One region of the Bradyrhizobium sp. 22 genome, then DNA from elsewhere that is predicted to be linked to it. Evidence: predicted binding sites of a transcription regulator. Region 1 holds the regulator's gene; the other holds the start of a gene.
The links. The regulator LexA, encoded in region 1, represses DNA repair genes until DNA is damaged. The targets are predictions, from matches to a motif close to TGTTCNNNNTGTGTTCNG.

Region 1 (9,728 bases):
CTCCGCACTCGCCATCGCAGGCGTGCTGATCGCGGTCGTGCGCAAGCTGCTGGAGCAGCATCGCGCCTCGCGCGAGCGGCTGACTCTGGAGAAGCAGCGGCTCGACCGCGCCGTCAACAACATGACGCAGGGTCTGCTGCTGTTCGACGCCGAGCAACGGCTGGTGGTCTGCAACCAGCGCTACATCGAAATGTACGGATTGTCGCGCAAGATCGTGAAGCCCGGCTGCAGTTTTCACGACATCATCGCCCATCGCAAGGCAACCGGCTCGTTCACGGGCGACGTCGGCGCCTACGTCGCACGCGTGCTGAAGGACATCCACACGCGCAACTCCATGGTGGTCGAGACCTCCGACGGCCGCTCGATCCACATCCTCAACGAGCCGCTCGCGGACGGCGGCTGGGTGGCGACCCATGAGGACATCACCGAGCGCCGCCGCATCGAGGAGCGCATCACGCACCTCGCCCTTTACGACGCGCTGACCGATTTGCCCAACCGCGCCATGTTCCACGAGCATCTGCGCAACGAGCTGGCCGCGGCCGGCAATGGCGAAGAGATCGCGGTGCACTATATCGACATCGACGAGTTCAAGGGCGTCAACGACGCACTCGGCCACCTCGTCGGCGACGAATTGTTGAAATCGGTTGCCGCAAGCCTGCGCCGCTGTGCGGGCCCGGCGGATTTCGTGGCGCGGCTCGGCGGCGACGAATTCGCCGTGGTCCAGAGCGCGGTGGCCTCACGAGACCAGGTCGACGAACTCGTCGCGCGGGTGTTCGCGGCCATCCGCACGCCGTTCGACTGCATGGGCCATCATCTCACCACCGACGCCAGCATCGGCATCGCGCTCGCGCCGGAACACGGCACGGTGCTCGACCAGATCCTCAAGAATGCGGACATGGCGATGTACGCCGCCAAGTCCGCCGGACGCCGCACCTATCGCTTCTTCGAGCCGGAGATGGATGCCAAGGTGCGCGAGCGCCGGCAGCTCGAAGGCGACCTGCGCCACGCCATCGCCCAAGGAGGCCGCGAAGGAGGCCTCGAAGTCTATTACCAGCCCTGCCTCAGCCTGAAGGACGACCGCATCACCGGCTGCGAGGCCCTGGTGCGCTGGCGCCATCCCGAGCGCGGCATGGTCTCGCCGGCGGAGTTCATCCCGATCGCCGAAGATACCGGCCTGATCAACGAGATCGGCGAATGGGTGCTGGCGACGGCCTGCCGGGACGCCGTGAGCTGGCCCGACGACATCCGCCTCGCGGTCAACGTCTCGCCGGTGCAATTCAAGAGCGGCACCCTGGCCCTGAAGATCATGGCGGCGCTCGCCGCCTCGAACCTGCCGGCGAGCCGGCTCGAGCTCGAGATCACCGAGGCGGTCCTGATCCGCGACGACGATGCCGCGCTCGCGATCCTGCACCAGCTCCGCGCCATCGGCGTCCGCATCGCGCTCGACGATTTCGGCACCGGTTACTCGTCGCTGAGCTACCTGCACCGCTTCCCGTTCGACAAGATCAAGATCGACCGCTGCTTCGTCGAGGACATCGCCCGCCCCGATGGCTCCGCCAGCATCGTCCAGGCCGTCGTCAACCTGGCGGCCGCGCGCCGCATGACCACCACGGCCGAGGGCGTCGAGACCGAGGAGCAGCAGCGCCTGCTGCGTGCGCTCGGCTGCTCCGAGATGCAGGGCTATCTGTTCAGCGCCGCCAGGCCCGCCGACAAGATGCTGGAGCTGTTCGCGCTGCATCGCAGCCGGCTGGCCCAGCGCGAAGGCAGCGGCAGCCGCCGCCGCGGGACGGGTTAGCGCCGATGCAGCCCTGCAGCCTACCGGTCACCGAGACCGCCCAAACGAAATCGCCCGGAAGTGCCGATGCACTCCCGGGCGATATCAAGCTCTGAAAGTCGCAAAACCTAGTTCGGCACCGCGCCCTTCGATGCGCGTTTCGCCGCAACCGCGTTCGCGGTGACGCCGTGCAGGAAGTCGTAGGCCGCGTGCAGCGCCTTGTCGTCCTTCTCTTCCGGCGGAACGTAAGACTGTGACCCCGTCTGCTCGCCACCCTCGCCGGCCGACAGATGTCCGCGCATCTGGGACTCCGCCATGGTGTCCATGCGGCCCTTCAGCTCGGGCGGCACGTCCTGCAGAATCTCGATGTCGGGGGCGATACCCTGGGCCTGGATCGAGCGGCCCGACGGCGTGTAATAGCGCGCCGTCGTCAGCGCCAGCGCGCCATTGCCGGACCCGAGCGGAATGATCGTCTGCACCGAGCCCTTTCCGAACGAGCGCGTGCCGATGATCGTGGCGCGCTTGTGGTCATGCAGGGCGCCGGCCACGATCTCCGAGGCCGAGGCCGAGCCGCCATTGATCAGCACCACCAGCGGCTTGCCCTTGGTGAGGTCGCCGCCATGGGCGGTGAAGCGCTGCGTCTCCTCCGGACTGCGGCCGCGGGTCGAAACGACCTCGCCGCGTTGCAGGAACGCGCTCGACACCGACACCGCCTGGTCGAGCAGACCGCCCGGATTGTTGCGCAGGTCCACGACGTAGCCAGTGAGCTTCTCCGGCGACACCTGCTTGGAGATCGACGCGATCGCCTTCTTCAGGCCGTCGGTGGTCTGCTCGTTGAACGAGGTGATGCGGATATAACCGATGTCGCCGTTCTCGACCCGGAAGCGCACCGGGCGCACATGGATGATCTCGCGCGTGATCGCCACTTCGAGCGGCGCGTCCGCGCCCTTGCGCATGATGGTGAGCTTGGTCTTGGTATCGACCGGGCCCTTCATCTTGTTGACGGCCTGCTCGAGCGTCATGCCCTGCACCGCCTCGCCGTCGATCTTGCTGATGAGGTCACCGGACATCAGGCCGGCCTTCGAGGCGGGCGTATCGTCGATCGGCGAGACCACCTTGACGAGGCCGTCTTCCATCGTGACCTCGATGCCGAGGCCGCCGAACTCGCCGGAGGTGGTCTCCTGCATCTCGGTCCAGGCCTTTGCATTCATGTAGCGCGAATGCGGATCGAGCGAGGTCACCATGCCGGTGATCGCGCCCTCGATCAGCTTGGCATTGTCGGGCTTCTCGACATAGCTCGCCTTCACGCGCTCGAACACCGAGCCGAACAAATTGAGCTGGGAATAGGCGTCGTCCGCGCTCGCCGCCGCCCGTGCCGCCCAGACACCGCCGTGCGGACTGGCCACAAGAAGGGTGAGACACGCTCCGGTGAGCGCGCCCAGAGGGAACAGCAGGGATTTCCGCATGGATGGGCTTGCCTTCTTGCTTGGCGGTTCGCTTCGAACTTGTCTCGTGAGACATGGGAGACGCCATGCAATTGGCGATCCAGCCCGCTTCTCACAATACCATTCTGGTTTCTTCAAGGCCGGGATACCACGCCGACGGGTACGCCGCAGAAATCGCTTCGCCCGGACCTAAACTTTTGGCAACGTTGCGGGACTGGCCTACCTGCAAGCGGAATCGTAGGCCGGTCCGCGCCTCGCAGCCATGCAAATCTAGGATAGTTTTGCAGGGCTGGACGGGTTAGGCGATGAGATAAGGGTTCAAATTCTCGGGAGGATAACAATGAACGAAGCACCCGGCATCCGGGCAGAACGGAACGTCGAACTCGGCGCCAGCAACGAGCCGTTCCAGAACCTGCACGAATTCATCCGGAAAGCGCGGGCCAACCTCAACCAGAACGCCTGGGATTACATCGTCGGCGCCGCCGAGACCGAGACCACGATGCGCCGCAACCGCATGGCGCTGGACGAGATCGCCTTTCGCCCCCGCGTGCTGCGCGACGTCCGCAAGGTGGATGGCTCGGTTCAGCAGTTCGGCCGCAGGATGCGCCTGCCGGTGGTGCTCGCGCCCGTCGGAGCGCTCGAAATCTTCGATCCGAATGGTGCGGCGAGCGTCGCGCGCGGTGCCGGCACCTTCGGTGCGGCGCACATGCTGAGCTCGGTGTCCGAGCCCGGCCTGGAGAAGACCGCCGAGGCGGCGCCCGATGCGCTCCGGCTGTACCAGCTTTATGTCCGCGGCGACGATGCTTTCGTCGCCGATGTCGTCAGCCGGAGCGAGAAGAACGGCTACGCCGCGTTCTGCCTGACCGTGGACACCGCCCATTACAGCCGTCGCGAACGTGACATCGCCAAGCGCTATGTTCGCGAGAGCCGCCTGCGCGCCACCGGTGGCGATTACCAGAAGGGGCTGGAGTGGCGGACCGTGAAGATGATCAAGGACAGGTACAAGATCCCGCTGATCCTGAAGGGCATCGCCACCGCCGAGGACGCCCTGATCGCGGTCGATCACGGCGTCGAATGGATCTACGTCTCCAACCATGGCGGCCGCCAGCTCGACCACGGCCGCGGTGCCATGCACGTGCTGCCCGAGATCGTCGAGGCCGTGAAGGGCCGCGCCAAGATCATGGTCGACGGCGGCATCTGTCGCGGCACCGACATCGTCAAGGCGATTGCGGCAGGCGCAGATCTCGTCGGCATCGGCCGGCTGCAATGCTGGGCGCTGGCGGCCTCAGGCGAAGCCGGCATCACGCGGATGCTGGAGCTGTTGGAAGACGAGGTGCTGCGCTGCCTCGGCCTGTTGGGCGCCACATCGTTTGCCGAGATCGACAAATCCTGCCTGCATCCGGCGACCGCCACCAACGCGCCGAGCGTGGTCAGCGCGTTCCCGCTGTTCGACCACGAGCCTTATCGGTACTGACCTGCGGACTCCGACGCTGAGGTGAAAAGGACGCCATGACATCGCTCTCTCCCGGCAGCGCGGATGCGCTTCTGTTCGATCTCGGGCGCGTGGTCCTCGACATCGACTTCTCCAAGGCGATCGCCTGCTGGGCGGGGCACGCCGGCTGCCAACCCGAAAGCATCCTCGCGCGCTATGTGCGCGACGAGGCCTACCGGCTGCACGAGGTCGGCAAGATCAGCGACGCCGACTATTTCGCCTCGTTACGCGCTTCACTGGGGATCGGCATCTCGGACGCCCAGTTCCTGGAGGGCTGGAACGCGATCTTCGCCGGCGAGATGCCTGAGATCGCCGAGCTGTTGCCGCGTGCGGCAAAGCAGGTGCCGCTCTACGCCTTCTCCAACACCAATCGGCCGCATGTCGATTACTTCTCGAAGGAATATGCCGGTCTGCTCGGCCATTTCCGCGAGCTGTACCTGTCATCCAGCATCGGCCTGCGCAAACCGGACGCAGACGCTTTCGACCATGTCGTCGCGGCGATCGGCGTGCCGGCCGAGCGCATCGTGTTCTTCGACGATCTCGAAGAGAACATCGAGGGCGCGCGGGCGCGCGGATTGACGGCCGTGCACGTGACATCGCCGCGCGACGTCGGGAACGCATTGAAGGCGTTGGGCATTTGACCCCGGCCCGTCGCTAGAAGCAGCCCAATTGCAAGCCGCGTTCGGAACCAAATTTACAAAAACTGTGGAACCTGATCCCTTTGTGCATTTTTATACGGAGTTCCCGGAACGGAATACCACCCTTCGGACTCATGAGTCTGTTGGGACTTCTACATCGGACTGATCGACGTGCTGGGCAAAACCTATCTCACCAAGCAAGCTTCTCTGCTGCTTGAATTCGCAAAAAACACCTCGGATTCCGAGCTTTCCGCCAAGCTGATCAGCAAGGCTGCGGACCTGAAATCGCAGGCCGATCCGCTCCCCGACAGGGACCAGGGCCCCAAACCTCCCGACGTCGCATGGGACGTCAGTCCGGACGATCCGACGGCACCTTGATCACATCACCGGGTGGCGCTGGCCAGCTCAGTGTCGGCCAGGCTCATGCCGGCGTTTCGCCTTTAGAATCACGTGTGCGGACTTGCACTTGCTCGATCACGGAGAGCACGCAGGATAGATCATCCTGCGTGCTGCTTTGCCTCGCGTCTGCAGTCAGCTAGAACTCTCGCCGCCCTATTGAACGATGTGCGAGCAGGAGTTTCGCCCGTGGCCCTGATGCCGGTTTCCGACGCCCTTGCTGCGGTGCTGGCAGGTGCAGAGCCGCTGCCTGAACAGATGGTTTCGCTCGACGAGGCCTATCACCGCGTGCTCGCGCATGACGTCGCGGCGCGCCGCACGCAGCCGCCGCAGGCGATGTCGGCGATGGACGGCTACGCCGTGCGCGCGGCCGATGCGGCAACGGTCGATTCCCGGCTGACGGTGATTGGCGAGATCGCAGCCGGCCGTCCTTTCGCGAGAGCAGTTGGCGCCGGCGAAGCCGTGCGGATCTTTACCGGCGGCGTCATCCCGGACGGAGCGGACGCGGTCGTGATCCAGGAGGACACTGTCGCGGACGGCAACAGCGTCACCATCAAGGAAGCCGCGATCGCCGGACGGCACGTCCGCCCGGCCGGGGTCGATTTCCGCGAGGGTGACGTGCTCCTGCGCAAGGGAACCCGCCTGACGGAGCGCGATCTCGCGCTTGCCGCGGCGATGAATCACCCGGATCTCGCCGTCTGCCGCCGTCCCAAGGTTGCGATCCTCGCCACCGGCGACGAACTGGTGAGGCCGGGCACCACGCCCGGGCACGGCCAGATCGTCTATTCCAACGGCTACGCCCTGCATGCGCTCGCCCGCAGCGAGGGCGCCGAGACCATCGACCTCGGTGTCGCCGCCGACACGCTGGAGGCCACCTCCGCCGGAATCCGCCGCGCCCGCGAGAGCGGTGCTGACATCCTGGTCACGACCGGCGGCGCGTCGGTCGGCGACCATGATCTGGTCCAGCAGGCGCTGCGGGGCGAAGGCATCTCGATGGCGTTCTGGAAGATCGCGATCCGGCCCGGCAAGCCGATGATGCACGGACGGCTCGGCGCAATGCGCGTGATCGGCCTGCCCGGCAATCCCGTGTCGTCCTACGTGTGCGCGTTCCTGTTCATGGTGCCGTTGATTCGCGCCTTGTCGGGCCGTTCAGTGATTCATCATCGCCGCGAGCGCGCCGTGCTGGGCAAGGATCTCGGCGCCAACGACCAGCGCGAGGATTACCTGCGCGCGCGCCTGGAACTGCGCGACGACGGTGCGCAAGTCGCCGTTCCCGTCAGCCATCAGGATTCCTCTCTGCTTGCGAATCTTGCTGCGGCACAGGTACTTCTCGTGCGCGCACCGTTCGCGCCGAAGGCCGAGGCCGGCAGCCCTTGCGAGGTGCTGCGGCTCCCCGTCTGAGTGCACGGCCACACACATTCCGCGAGCTCGCCGCCGTTCACGGTAAATTAAGCAGTTGCGGAACATGTATCGAACATATAGTGTCCGTTCATGATTTGTTTCGAGCATGTAGCGGCTTATCGCTGAACTCATCGTCTCGGAATCGAACGACATCAACCGGGGGACTTTGGTCGAGATGTTAACGCGCAAACAATACGAGCTTCTGAGGTTCATCAGCGAACGTTTGAAGGAAAGCGGTGTGCCGCCCTCCTTCGACGAGATGAAGGATGCGCTCGACCTGCGCTCGAAGTCGGGCATCCACCGCCTGATCACCGCGCTCGAGGAGCGCGGCTTCATCCGCCGCCTGCCCAACCGCGCACGCGCCATCGAAGTGATTAAGCTGCCGGAGCTCCAGGCTGCCGCCGGCGCCCGTCGCGGCTTCACGCCGAGCGTCATCGAGGGCAATCTCGGCAAGGTCCGCGCCAGCTCCAGCCCCTCCATGGACGAGGGCGAGCGGCCCGTTGCGGTGCCCGTGATGGGCCGTATCGCGGCCGGCACGCCGATCGAGGCGTTGCAGACCCGCAGCCACACCATCAGCGTCCCGCCCGACATGCTCGGCACGGGCGAGCACTATGCGCTCGAAGTGCGCGGCGATTCCATGGTGGAGGCCGGTATCCTCGACGGCGACATGGCGCTGATCCAGCGCAACGAGAGCGCCGATACCGGCGACATCGTGGTGGCGCTGATCGACGACGAGGAGGCCACGCTCAAGCGTTTCCGCCGCCGCGGGGCCTCGATCGCACTCGAGCCGGCCAATGCCGCTTATGAGGTGCGCATCCTGCCGCCGAACCGCGTGAAGATTCAGGGCAAGCTGATCGGGCTTTACCGGAAGTACTGATACCCGGAGCTTCAAGCGCCGCGCGCGCTTTCGATCGGCACCGTCGATCCAAGATTGGAGCGAACGCTTGGTCCGCTCCGGCTGGATGGTCCCTCTGGTTCTGCGCTGACCGTCCGGCTCCTCTTCCGCGCGACATCCGGTTCGCAAGCGCAGGCGCGCGGCCATTTCGCTCCGCCGCCAGAGTGCAGGGCAATCGCATTTGAATTTTGCAGAGGTCGTCATGCCCGGGCTTGTCCCGGGCATCCACGTTCATTGTGCTGCGTGGAAGGCGTGGATGGCCGGGACAAGCCCGGCCATGACGCTGCGGAGGCAGCTGGTGACCATCGCCACATGCGATAGCCCTGCGCGTGCCGGCAGTGCTGATACGCCGGCCAAATGCAAGGATGCGATGTTTGTTCCTATCGAATCCGGGAAAGATAATGTGATCGCGCGCTGCGGACGCGAGCCGCAGATTTGCCCATAACCAAGCAGAGCGTTGCAGGCTTCCACTCTGATTGAGGCCTGCGCCTCGACGAGACGCGGGTCGCCATCTTCGCATGAGGAGCACCCGATGTGTGACTACAGCCTGCATGCCGTCGCGACGCGTCCCGCTGAGGTCGGAGAGACGATCGTCACGACAACCTTCCGCGGCACCTCGACGCGCGGCTTCGCCTCCGAAGCCGATCTGTCCGTTGCGGTCTGCCTGCTGCCGGGGACGGAGCTCGCCTTCGCCGACAACGTCCGTTACGACAACCGCTGGATCTGGACGCGCACCGTCAACTCCCGCGTCGGCAAGTTCGGCAAGATCGATCCGCACATTCCCGATCGCCATCACGACGCGATCGAATTTCCTGACGGCAAATACGTGCTGGTGACGCAGCTGGTCGAAGGCCAGCGCGCAACCGTGCTGCAGCTGCCGGTGACGCAGCCGGTCGGCGAGCGCGAGCACAAGCCTGAGATCATCGCCGACAGTCGAGCGGCGGTCACGCGCCAACCGATCGGCTGATCAAAGCTCAGTCCTCGGCCTGAAGATCGGCCTCCGACGGCGTAGCGTCGCGGACGCGCGGAGCCGGCCTCGGCATGAGGGCTCCTTCGAAATCTCCCTCGCCGGCGGCCGCCGGCGACCAGGGGCGGTCTGCACCTCTCGCCTTGACCGCCTGAACCGCAAATCCGTCGCCATGCCGTGTCAGCGCCAGCGCGCCCTGGCGCGCGAGCCGCTGCCGATCCACCACCATCGCCGCGCAATCGGGCGGCGCGGGCCGCGCCGTCACCACCAGCGCGGCGCGGCTGCAATCGTCCGCCAGCGCATCGATCCGCGAGGCCAGCGCGACCAGGCGTCCGTCGGCGAGCGGTGTCACGCAGCCGGATTCGTCGCACGACACTCCCTCGGCCAACGCGCTGCTGCCGGCATCGCGCGGATCGGCGTCGGCCGCCAGCCACTCCTTCAGCAGGAAACCGTCCTTGCCCGCCCTGATCAGGTGCAGACGCCCATCCCTGCCCCGCACCGCGACGCTGGCGCCGTCCCCGGCAATCAGGACATCAGGCTGCCGCGCGGACAGGCCCCAGGCGATGGAAGCCAGCAGCACCACGGCACCGCACCAGCGCAGGGGCGTGCGCAACAGGCCCATCAGGATGATGCCGAGGCTCGCGGCGATCAGCGGCGCGATGCCGAACGCCGGAATGCGGCCGACCGCGCCCGGCAGCGCCGCCACCCAGCGCGAGACCG
Region 2 (9,728 bases), 530 kb from region 1:
TTCGCCCTCGGGCGGGCGTTGCGGTGCCGATTCGGCGCTTGATACACTGTGGGAACGAATCAGCGGAGTTCCCACATGGTTGCGGACAGCGACAGCAACATCGCCTGGCACCGGGTTCAGTTGAGGAAGAATCGTGCCGAGTTGAAGGCGCTCGAGACCGCGCGCTTCACGATGGGGGAAATCGCATCGTCGAAGCGGAACGGCCAGACCCAGAAGGCGGTCGCGGAAATCAAGCGCAAGATCGCGCAGTCGGAGCGTGTGATCGCCGATCACGACAAGCGCACGCGCCGTCCGCTCGCAACCGACCTGCAGAGCCTCAGCAATGGCAGTTGGAGCCATTGGGACGCCTACACCCAGCAGCAGCGCAAGACGGGTCAACGTTCGCCGGAACGCGGCTAGACTCGTCTCGTTCCCGAAGGGGAAGGCCCCTTGCGCCGCCCGGGCCGCGCACCATCTGGGTGAGACGCCAGTAATCAGTGCGGTGATCCCATGAATGTGCGCCTCGATTTCACCAGCGAGGCCTTCTTTCGCGATCCGCCCAGGGCCATTGCGACGCTGCGCATGTCCGGGCCCGTGGTTGCGACACGGTTTCCTCTCATCGGCGACGTCTGGATCACCACGACCCATGACGCCACCGCGCAGGTCCTGAAGGACGACGCGATCTTCACGTTGCGAAAGGAAGACGGCGACGTCGCCGGTCTGCGCTGGTGGATGCCGCGCTACGTCCGGACCATCGCCAACAACATGCTGACGATGGACGAGCCGGATCACACCCGGCTGCGCAGCATCGTGGACGAGGCCTTTCGCCGCCGCGCGATCGTCGCGATGGAGCCGCGCATCCGTGCCATCGCCGACGGCCTCGCCGACGAGCTGTTCTCGGCGGGAAGTCCGGCCGATCTGGTTCAGCGCTATGCGCGCATCCTGCCGCTCGCGGTGATCTCGGAATTGCTCGGGTTGCCGTTGGCCGATCGTCCCCGCTTCATCGCCTGGGCCAATACGATGTCCTCGCTGACCAACGTCGTCAGCTTCTTCCGCCTGCTGTTTGCGTTCCGCAAGATGCGTGCCTATCTGGATCGACAATTGCAGGTCGCGCGCGAACATGGCGGCGAGGGCCTGATCGCAGAGCTGGTCCAGGTCGAGCGCGAGGGCGGCCAGATCACGCCGGATGAAATGGTCTCGATGGTCTTTCTGCTGCTTGCGGCGGGGTCGGAGACCACCACACATCTCATCAGCGGCTCCGCTTACGAGCTCCTCAGAAGTCCGGACTTGCGCGATTGGCTGGAGCAGGACTGGAGCCGCATCGGGCTCGCTGTCGAGGAGTTCCTGCGCTTCGTCTCCCCCGTGCAGTTCTCCAAGCCGCGCTATGTCCGGCGGGATGTCGTGGTCGAAGGCGTACGTCTGAGCAAGGGCGATCGGGTCATGGTGATGCTCGCCGCCGCGAACATGGATCCGGCGATGCATGACCGTCCGGAGCGGCTCGATCTCGAGCGCAAGCCGAATCGTCATCTCTCGTTCGGAACGGGAATCCATTTCTGCCTCGGCCATCAGCTCGCGCGCATCGAGGCGGCCTGTGCGCTGGAAGCGCTGTTCGTGCGCTGGCCGAAACTCGGCTTGGCCGTCGATCCCGCAGAGGTGCACTGGCGCAAGCGGCCGGGCTTGCGCGCGATCGCGAGGCTTCCGGTCACGGCCGAGGGCCGGGGAACACGGATGACTGCGTGCAGCGAAGCAAGCATCGATCGTTCCCTTACCGCGGCGAGCTGACGCAAGTGTCCCTTCGGAGAATCTTTGTCACACATCGTCCAGGAACGGTGTGCCGCTCGTCCTGTTGTCCCCTCGCACGTTCGAACGGGAGACAGATCATGACCAGCAAGATGCCACCTGTTCCGCCGGAAAATCAGAGTCGCAAGGGAACCAGCGACAGCAAGCAAATGTCCGCTGATCAGACGCCGCATGGCCAGCAGCGCGCGGAAAATCCGGACCAGCAGGGACAGCAGGGCAACATCAAGCAGAACACGACCAACCAGGGATATCAGCAAGATCGTTGAGGAGGGCGACATCCATGTCGACATCCACCAAGACCCCGAACAGCATCCGCCAAGGCGGACCCGGCGCCTCACACGAGAACGCCAAGGCGCCGCTGGAGGTGAAGAAGCCGCCCGCCGACAATTCGCAACGCAATCATAGCCGCGTCTCGGGCGGTGGAGGCGAGCGCGACTCCCATCACACGCACGACGAGGCGGGCAAGGGCGGCAGGTGACGCTGCAAGTTCCGATGCAGAGCTCGTCACGGAAACACGAAGAAGATCACTGCAAGAGGAGAAACCGATGCCAGGAGGGCATGGCAGCAAGACGCATTTCAGATCCGGCATGCACGGCAAGGGCGACGGCACCGGCGGCATGACCGAAATCCCCAAGGAGATGATCGGCGACAACATGGTCCTGTCCAACCGCGACAAGAAGCAGCATTCGGACATCCGCGGCATGGACGGCAAGACCATCCAGACCGAACAATATCAGGACCACGCCGCCAACCGGCTCGACGAGAAGCCGGAGACCGACGAGACCTAACAGCGTTCCTCCCGACCAACTTGCGGACCGGTGTTCAACCGGTCCGCTTTTTTGTGAGCGCGAGGTCGCGTTCCCAGCCGAACACGGAGCGGCCGTCGAGATCGGGCGAGGCGGCGCGCTCATTGGCGATGTAGGCCTCCACCGAAGGTCCCCGGGCAGTCCGCTCCAGCCGCCGGGCCTGATCGTCGAGCCGTTTCATCGCCTGCATCTCTTCCTCACGCCCGAGCTTGGCGCTCTGGATCGCGCCCTTCAGCACGCGGATGGTCTCGTCATAGACCTTGATCGGGACGGGATAGGGATGCCGGTCCTTGCCGCCATGGGCGAGCGAGAAACGCGCCGGGTCCGCGAAGCGATAGGGCGCGCCGTGCACGACCTCCGCGACCATCGCCAGCGAGCGCACGGTGCGGGCGCCGACGCCGGGCGTCAGCAGCAATTCGGGAAAGTCGGCCGGGCCGCGCTCGGCCGCGGCGGCCAGCGTGCCGTGCAGGCGGCGCGCAAATACGTCCTTCGGACGCACGTCGTGGTGCGCGGGCATGATCAGATGCGGCAGCATGGGCTGAGCCGGCTCGGACGCAGTCCCGACCAGACGTTCGAATTCGGAGACGATGCGATCGGGACCGAGATCATCCAGGAGATCGAGCTGCGCGGTGCGTGAGACGTCGGCGCGATGGTCGGTGAGATTGACGATCTCGCCCTGTTGCGGCCCGTCGATCGCGCTATGCGGCGCATCGACGAAGCTCTTCAGCGCCTCGGAATGCCAGTGATAGCGGCGGGCCTGGCGCTTGTCGCCGTTCATGCCCTGCTGCACCACCGTCCATTTGCCGTCGGCGGTGACGAAGAAGCCGTGGAGATAGAGGTCGAAGCCGTCCTGCACGGCCGCGCTGTCGACCTTCGCCACCAGGCGGCTGGCGCGAGTCAGCTCTGCGCCGTCGAAGCCGACGCGCTCGCCGAGTTGCATCAGCTCGTCCGGTGTCTTGCGCGAATGCTGGCCCCGGCCGCCGCAGACATAGATCCCGAGCTCGTCCTGAAGCGGGCCCAGCCCGCGCTTCAACGCGCCGATCACCGACGTCGTGATGCCGGAGGAGTGCCAGTCCATTCCCATCACGGCGCCGAACGACTGGAACCAGAACGGATGGGACAGCCGCTGCAAAAATGCATCGCGGCCGTAATGATGCACGATCGCCTGCGTGACGATCGACCCGAGCGAGGCCATGCGGCTCGCCAGCCAGGGCGGAACCCGTCCGGTATGCAGGGGAAGATCGGCGCTGCCGCTACGTCGAGTCATGAGCCCCCAAATTAGCCCAGTTCGGCGACACTTGCACCTATGGGATGCTGCGTTGCACAGGGCGGGGGAGCGAAGCCGGCTGAGAGGCGTTGAGCCGGCTGTCGCGGAGCAAATTGGGAAATGGCGATGCATTGGCAGGCTGTGATGGCCGACATCGACGGAATGCTCGGCTGGATACCGTCATGGTTCATCGGTCTCAGCCTCGTTGCGGCAGCAATCCTCCTTGCGCTGTCGTTCTACCGGATCGCCAAATGGCTGCTTAACCGGGCCTTTGGAACCCGCCTGCCGCTGCTGAGCGTGTTCATCGAGCGGACGTCCGGCCCGGCTCAGCTGGCGCTGTGTCTGGCGGCCGTCGCCCTGGTCCTGCCGCTCGCGCCGCTCGACGACACGATCCGTACGCCGATGATGCGCCTGTTCGTCGTCGCCGTCATCGCACTGATCGGCTGGATCTCGATCAGGATCGTCGATATGAGCGCGGCGCGCTATCTGCAGAATTTCCGCGATGTCACCGAAAATTTCGTCGCGCGCAAGCACGTCACGCAGGTCCGCGTGTTCAAGCGCGTCACCGACACCATCATCGTCATCATCACGGTGTCGACCGCGCTGATGACGTTCGATTCGGTCCGGCAATACGGCGTCAGCCTGTTTGCCTCGGCAGGCGCCGCCGGCATCATCGTCGGCCTTGCGGCGCGGCCGCTGCTGAGCAACCTGATCGCGGGCTTGCAGATCGCGATCACCCAGCCGATCCGTATCGAGGACGCGGTGATCATCGAGAACGAGTGGGGCTGGGTCGAGGATATCGCCGCGACCTATGTCGTGATCCGGCTGTGGGACTGGCGCCGCATGGTGGTGCCGCTGTCCTATTTCATCGAGAAGCCGTTCCAGAACTGGACCCGCGACACCGCATCCCTGATCGGTGTGATCGCGCTTCATGTCGATTATCGCGCCGACGTTCCGCGCATTCGGCGCTGGCTGGAGGAGGCGGTGAAGCAGTCCAAGCTCTGGGATGGGGCCGTCGTCAATCTTCAGGTGATCGATGCGGACGCGCGCACCATCGAGCTGCGCGCGCTGGTCAGCGCGCGAAACGCGCCGCAATCCTGGGATCTGCGCTGCGAGATGCGAGAGAAGATGATCGCCTTCATCCGTGACGAGATGCCGGAAGCGCTGCCGCGCGATCGCGCGATCCTGATCCCCTCGGCCGACAACGATGGCGATCTCTTCCAGCGCGTCGCACCGGAGAAGATGCGGGCGGGCGCACGCAATTGACTCTCCGCGCGATCAGCTAGCGCCGACCATTGCCGCGTCGGTCGGCCCCTCCGCGCGCGGTCGCCGCTTGCGCAACGTTCGCCGCGCCCAGATCAGCAGGCCGGTCGACAGCAGGATCAGCAGCGCGATCGACGTCACGACATTGAGCGGCGTGGCGATCAGGGCCGACCAGTTTCCCTCGTGGATCAGGCGCGGCCAGTTGCGCGGCAGGGGGGTGGCCCCGGACGACGTGACGGCATAGGCGCGCAACTCGCCGCCGTCATAAAGTCTTGCCATCGTGCGGCCGCCGCGCGTGCCGATCGAGACCAGATGCGACAGCTCATGCGAGGCTGCAACCATGCGGATCGCGTCCGGCAGGGCGAGAGGGCGGTCGGTTGCGGCCGGAGCAGTTCCACTCTGGAATGTCAGGCCGAACGCCATGCACAGACCGGTCAGCGGACTGAGCAGGATCAGCGGCAGCGTGAACCAGGCGGTTGCCTTGTGCCATCCCGACAGCGTGTTGCGCAGCCGCGGCAATCCCATGACGATGCCGAGCAGCATGATGATCACGATGGCCAGCGTGGATGCCGTCACCAGCCAGGCCTGGCCGATGAGGCGTTCGTGCGTGAACCGGGCCCAGAGCAAGACATTCGACAGGGTCGAACCCGCCGAGGCGGCTTCGCCGGTTGCAAGATCGATCGCCGGCACGTTGGTGCCCCGGAGCGTGATGCTGCGGCTGCCCGCGTCGATGGAGAGGCCTCGCGCCTTGCCATCGGGATCGTATCGCTCCACCACCTCGATGATACGGTCGGCCTCGATCGCGGCACCGCTCATGATAGTCGTTTGCACGAGAGGCTCGATCGACAGAATCAGGCCGGTGACGATGATCGCGAGCAAGGGAAGAGCGAAGACCAAAGTGATCCAGCGATGCAGCCTCAACAATGCGGGTTTACTCATTCGTCGTCCTCGGTGCCTTCCAGACAGTGCTCGCGCAGCGCCGTGCAAAACACAAATGACGCTTTGTCCATGCTGTTGCGTTGACGCGCAGCAACCGGGCTCAGAATTCGCGGCGAAATATGCCGTCGCCAGCCGATCGGTTCGGCAAGCGGATTCGACATGCCTAGGAGAGGCTTGTCCGGCTCCTTCCGAGCCGTCCTCGCAGGCCGCCGCGGTTTTTGTTGACGAGACCTGATCTTTTGTACGATAGTACAAATCACATGGTCCGCAAGCCCACCAGCAAGGAAACGGCCCGCAAGCCGAATATGCGCGAGGCAATCCTCGCCGCGGCCGAGGAGCTGTTCGCCACCAACGGCTTCAATGCCGTCTCGGTGCGCGATATCGCGCACGCGGCCGGGGCCAATCCCGGCAGTGTGACCTATCATTTCAAGACCAAGGACGGGCTGCTGCTGGAGATCTATCGGCGCCATTGCGGGCCGATGAACCTGCGCCGTTCGGAGCTGCTCGCGGCCGCCCGGCGCGTGCGCGATCTGCAGGACCGGCTGGAGGCGATCGTGCGCGCCTATGTGGTGCCGGCATTCACCTCGGGCAGCGATCTCGCCGGCGGCGGGGCGCGCTTCACGCGGCTGCGCGCTGTGATGTCGGCGGAAGGCAACGAGGTCACGCGAAAGATCATCGCGCAGACTTTTGACGATACCAGCCACGCCTTCATCGATGCGGTCCACGAAAGCCTGCCGCATATTCCGCGCACCGACATCGTCTGGCGCAGCCATTTCCTGCTCGGCGCGCTCTATTATTCACTGGTGACGCCGGACCGCGTTTCGCGCCTGTCGCGCGGCGAGGCCGACGGCGGCGATGCCGCCACTGCCATCGAGCAATTGGTGCAGGCGACGGTTGCCTCGTTCCAGGCGCCGCCGCTCGATCATGCCGCGCCGGCGCGGCGCCGGCCGGTCGTCAGCAGCAAGACTTGAAACAAGCGGTCTCGCTTCGGCGGGCTCACCTGATGACGATGATGTACACGCCGACCATTCCGCCGCCCGATCCGAACACGCGCACGCCGAAGTTCAAGCTGCCGAAGCTGGCTTGCGACGCGCATTGCCACATCTTCGGGCCCGGCGCGAAATATCCTTATGCGTCGGATCGGTCCTACACGCCGCCGGACGCGCCGCTGGAGGATTTTCGCGTGCTGCATGCCAAGCTCGGTGTCGAGCGCGCGGTCATCGTCAATGCCAGCGTGCACGGCACTGACAATACGGTCGCGCTCGATGCGATCGCTGCGAGCAACGGTGCCTATCGCGCGGTCGCCAATATCGACGACACCATCACCGAGCGCGGGCTTCACGTGCTGCACGAGGGCGGCTTTCGCGGCTGCCGCTTCAATTTCGTCCGCCATCTCGGCGGCGTGCCCGATAAGGGCGTGTTCGACCGCGTCATTGCCATGGTCGCGCCGCTCGGCTGGCACATCGACCTGCATTTCGACGCGATCGACCTGCCGGATTATGCCGATATGCTGGCAAGGCTGCCGCTGAGTTACACGATCGACCATATGGGGCGGGTGAAGGCCGCCGAGGGGCTCGACCAGCTTCCGTTCAGGATCCTGATCGAGCTGATGCAGCGTGACGAGAAATGCTGGGTCAAGATCTGCGGCTCCGAGCGGGTGTCCTCGGCCGGTCCGCCGTTTACCGATGCGGTACCGTTCGCACGAAAGATCGTCGAGACCGCGCCCGATCGCGTCATCTGGGGCACGGACTGGCCGCATCCCAACGTCAAGGCGATGCCGAACGACGGAGACCTCGTCGATCTGATCCCGCTGTTCGCGCCGGAGCCGGAGTTTCAACAGAAGATCCTCGTCGACAATCCCGCGCGCCTGTTCGGGTTCGACCGATGACCGGGCGCCGATCAATTTGATGCCTACAAACGAAAGAAGGGAGTTCGTCCCATGAAGACAGGTCTCGTGGTCACCGCCCATCCCGGCGATTTCGTCTGGCGCGCCGGCGGCGCTATCGCGCTGCATGCGAAGAAGGGCTATCGCATGAAGATCGTCTGCCTGTCCTTTGGCGAGCGCGGCGAGAGCCAGTTCGCCTGGAAGGAGAAGGGCGCGACGCTGGAATCGGTCAAAGCGGGGCGCAAGGACGAGGCGGAGCGCGCGGCGAAGCTGCTGGGCGCCGAGATCGAGTTCTTCGACTGCGGCGACTATCCACTGAAGCTCACCGAGGCGCACTTCGACCGCATGGTCGACATCTACCGCGAGCTCAATCCGAGCTTCGTGCTGACGCATGCGTTGGAAGATCCGTACAATTTCGATCATCCCAACGCGGCGCATTTCGCACAGGAGACCCGTGTGGTCGCGCAGGCGATGGGCCACAAGCCCGGCGCGCAGTACAAGTATGCGGCACCGCCGGTGTTCCTGTTCGAGCCGCATCAGCCCGAGCAGTGCAACTACAAGCCCGACCTGCTGCTGAGGATCGACGAGGTCTGGAAGGAGAAATACGAAGCGTTCCAGATCCTGGCCGCGCAGAAGCATCTGTGGGGCTATTACGAGCGTGTCGCGCTCAACCGCGGCATCCAGGGCAGCCGCAACACCGGCGTGCCCATGACCTATGGCGAGGCCTATCAGCGCCTGTTCCCGACGGTTGCAGAGGAGCTGGCATGAAGCCGGTCGTCGTTCGCAACATCAAGCGAGCCGACCCTGCCGGCATGGCCGAGTATGGTGTCTCGACCGTGCATGAGGCCTACGGCCGCCTCGGCCTGATGAAGCCATACTTGCGGCCCGTCTGGCCCGGCGCGGCGATTGCCGGTCCCGCGGTCACCGTGCTGGCGCAACCCGGCGACAATTGGATGATCCATGTCGCCGTCGAGCAGTGCAAGAAGGGCGACATCCTCGTCGTCGGCTGCACCACGGACAATACCGACGGCATGTTCGGCGAGCTGCTGGCGACCTCGCTGCAGGCGCGCGGCGTGCAAGGGCTGATCATCGATGCCGGCTGCCGCGACGTCAAAGCGCTGCACGAGATGGAATTTCCGGTCTGGTCGCGCGCGGTCTCGGCCAAGGGCACGGTCAAGGCGACGCTCGGCTCGGTCAACGTTCCCGTGGTCTGTGCCGGCGTCAACGTCGATCCCGGCGACATCGTCGTCGCTGACGACGACGGCGTCGTGGTGGTGCCGAAGCGCTACGCCTCGGAGGTCGCCGACAAGGCGAGAAAGCGCAACTCGGACGAGGGCGGCAAGCGTAAGCGGCTTGCCTCCGGCGAGCTTGGCCTTGACATGTACAACATGCGCGAGGCACTGGCGAAGGCCGGGCTCGTCTACGTCGATAATCCCGAGGACGTCTAGGGCGAACACAAGCGGAGCAGGCGGATGGATCGTCTCAAGCTGAAGGCCGTGCTCGGCAACCACCGCCATGTGCAGGCGGTCAAGAGCGGCGAGCTCCGCTCCGACCAGTTCGATCTCGACTTCATCGAGTACACACCGACCAACACCGCGTTCAAGCCGATGGTGCGCGAGCAGGCCTTCGACGTCTGCGAGATGGCGATCGTCACCTATCTGATGGCGAAGGCGCACGGCAGGCCGCTGGTGCTGCTGCCGGCGACCATGCTCGGCCGCTTCCAGCATTCCTACGCGCTCTACGATTCCGCACGTGGATCGCTCGGGCCGTCCGATCTCGAAGGCAAGCG

Region 2: a site for LexA is predicted at 3,957-3,974, ahead of K410_RS0115370 (DUF763 domain-containing protein). Genes of this name have one in related genera too.

The regions. Positions count from the first base shown of each region.
Region 1 is NZ_KI519399.1:3,515,651-3,525,378, reverse strand. Features, by position in the region: gene K410_RS0118045 (bifunctional diguanylate cyclase/phosphodiesterase) at 1-1,795, shown strand, start outside; gene K410_RS0118040 (S41 family peptidase) at 1,903-3,240, opposite strand; gene K410_RS0118035 (alpha-hydroxy acid oxidase) at 3,560-4,693, shown strand; gene K410_RS0118030 (HAD family hydrolase) at 4,729-5,352, shown strand; gene K410_RS0118025 (hypothetical protein) at 5,521-5,727, shown strand; gene K410_RS0118020 (molybdopterin molybdotransferase MoeA) at 5,935-7,146, shown strand; gene lexA (transcriptional repressor LexA) at 7,322-8,023, shown strand; gene K410_RS40395 (hypothetical protein) at 8,574-9,008, shown strand; partial or broken gene K410_RS36955 (ComEC/Rec2 family competence protein) at 9,016-9,728, opposite strand, start outside.
Region 2 is NZ_KI519399.1:2,980,997-2,990,724, forward strand. Features, by position in the region: gene K410_RS0115345 (hypothetical protein) at 76-399, shown strand; gene K410_RS0115350 (cytochrome P450) at 490-1,761, shown strand; gene K410_RS0115355 (hypothetical protein) at 1,860-2,045, shown strand; gene K410_RS0115360 (hypothetical protein) at 2,060-2,257, shown strand; gene K410_RS0115365 (hypothetical protein) at 2,325-2,567, shown strand; gene K410_RS0115370 (DUF763 domain-containing protein) at 2,602-3,852, opposite strand; gene K410_RS0115375 (mechanosensitive ion channel family protein) at 3,979-5,118, shown strand; gene K410_RS0115380 (PepSY domain-containing protein) at 5,131-6,054, opposite strand; gene K410_RS39510 (hypothetical protein) at 6,051-6,215, opposite strand; gene K410_RS0115390 (TetR/AcrR family transcriptional regulator) at 6,315-7,025, shown strand; gene K410_RS0115395 (amidohydrolase family protein) at 7,058-7,942, shown strand; gene K410_RS0115400 (PIG-L deacetylase family protein) at 7,994-8,707, shown strand; gene K410_RS0115405 (4-carboxy-4-hydroxy-2-oxoadipate aldolase/oxaloacetate decarboxylase) at 8,704-9,387, shown strand; gene K410_RS0115410 (substrate-binding domain-containing protein) at 9,412-9,728, shown strand, end outside.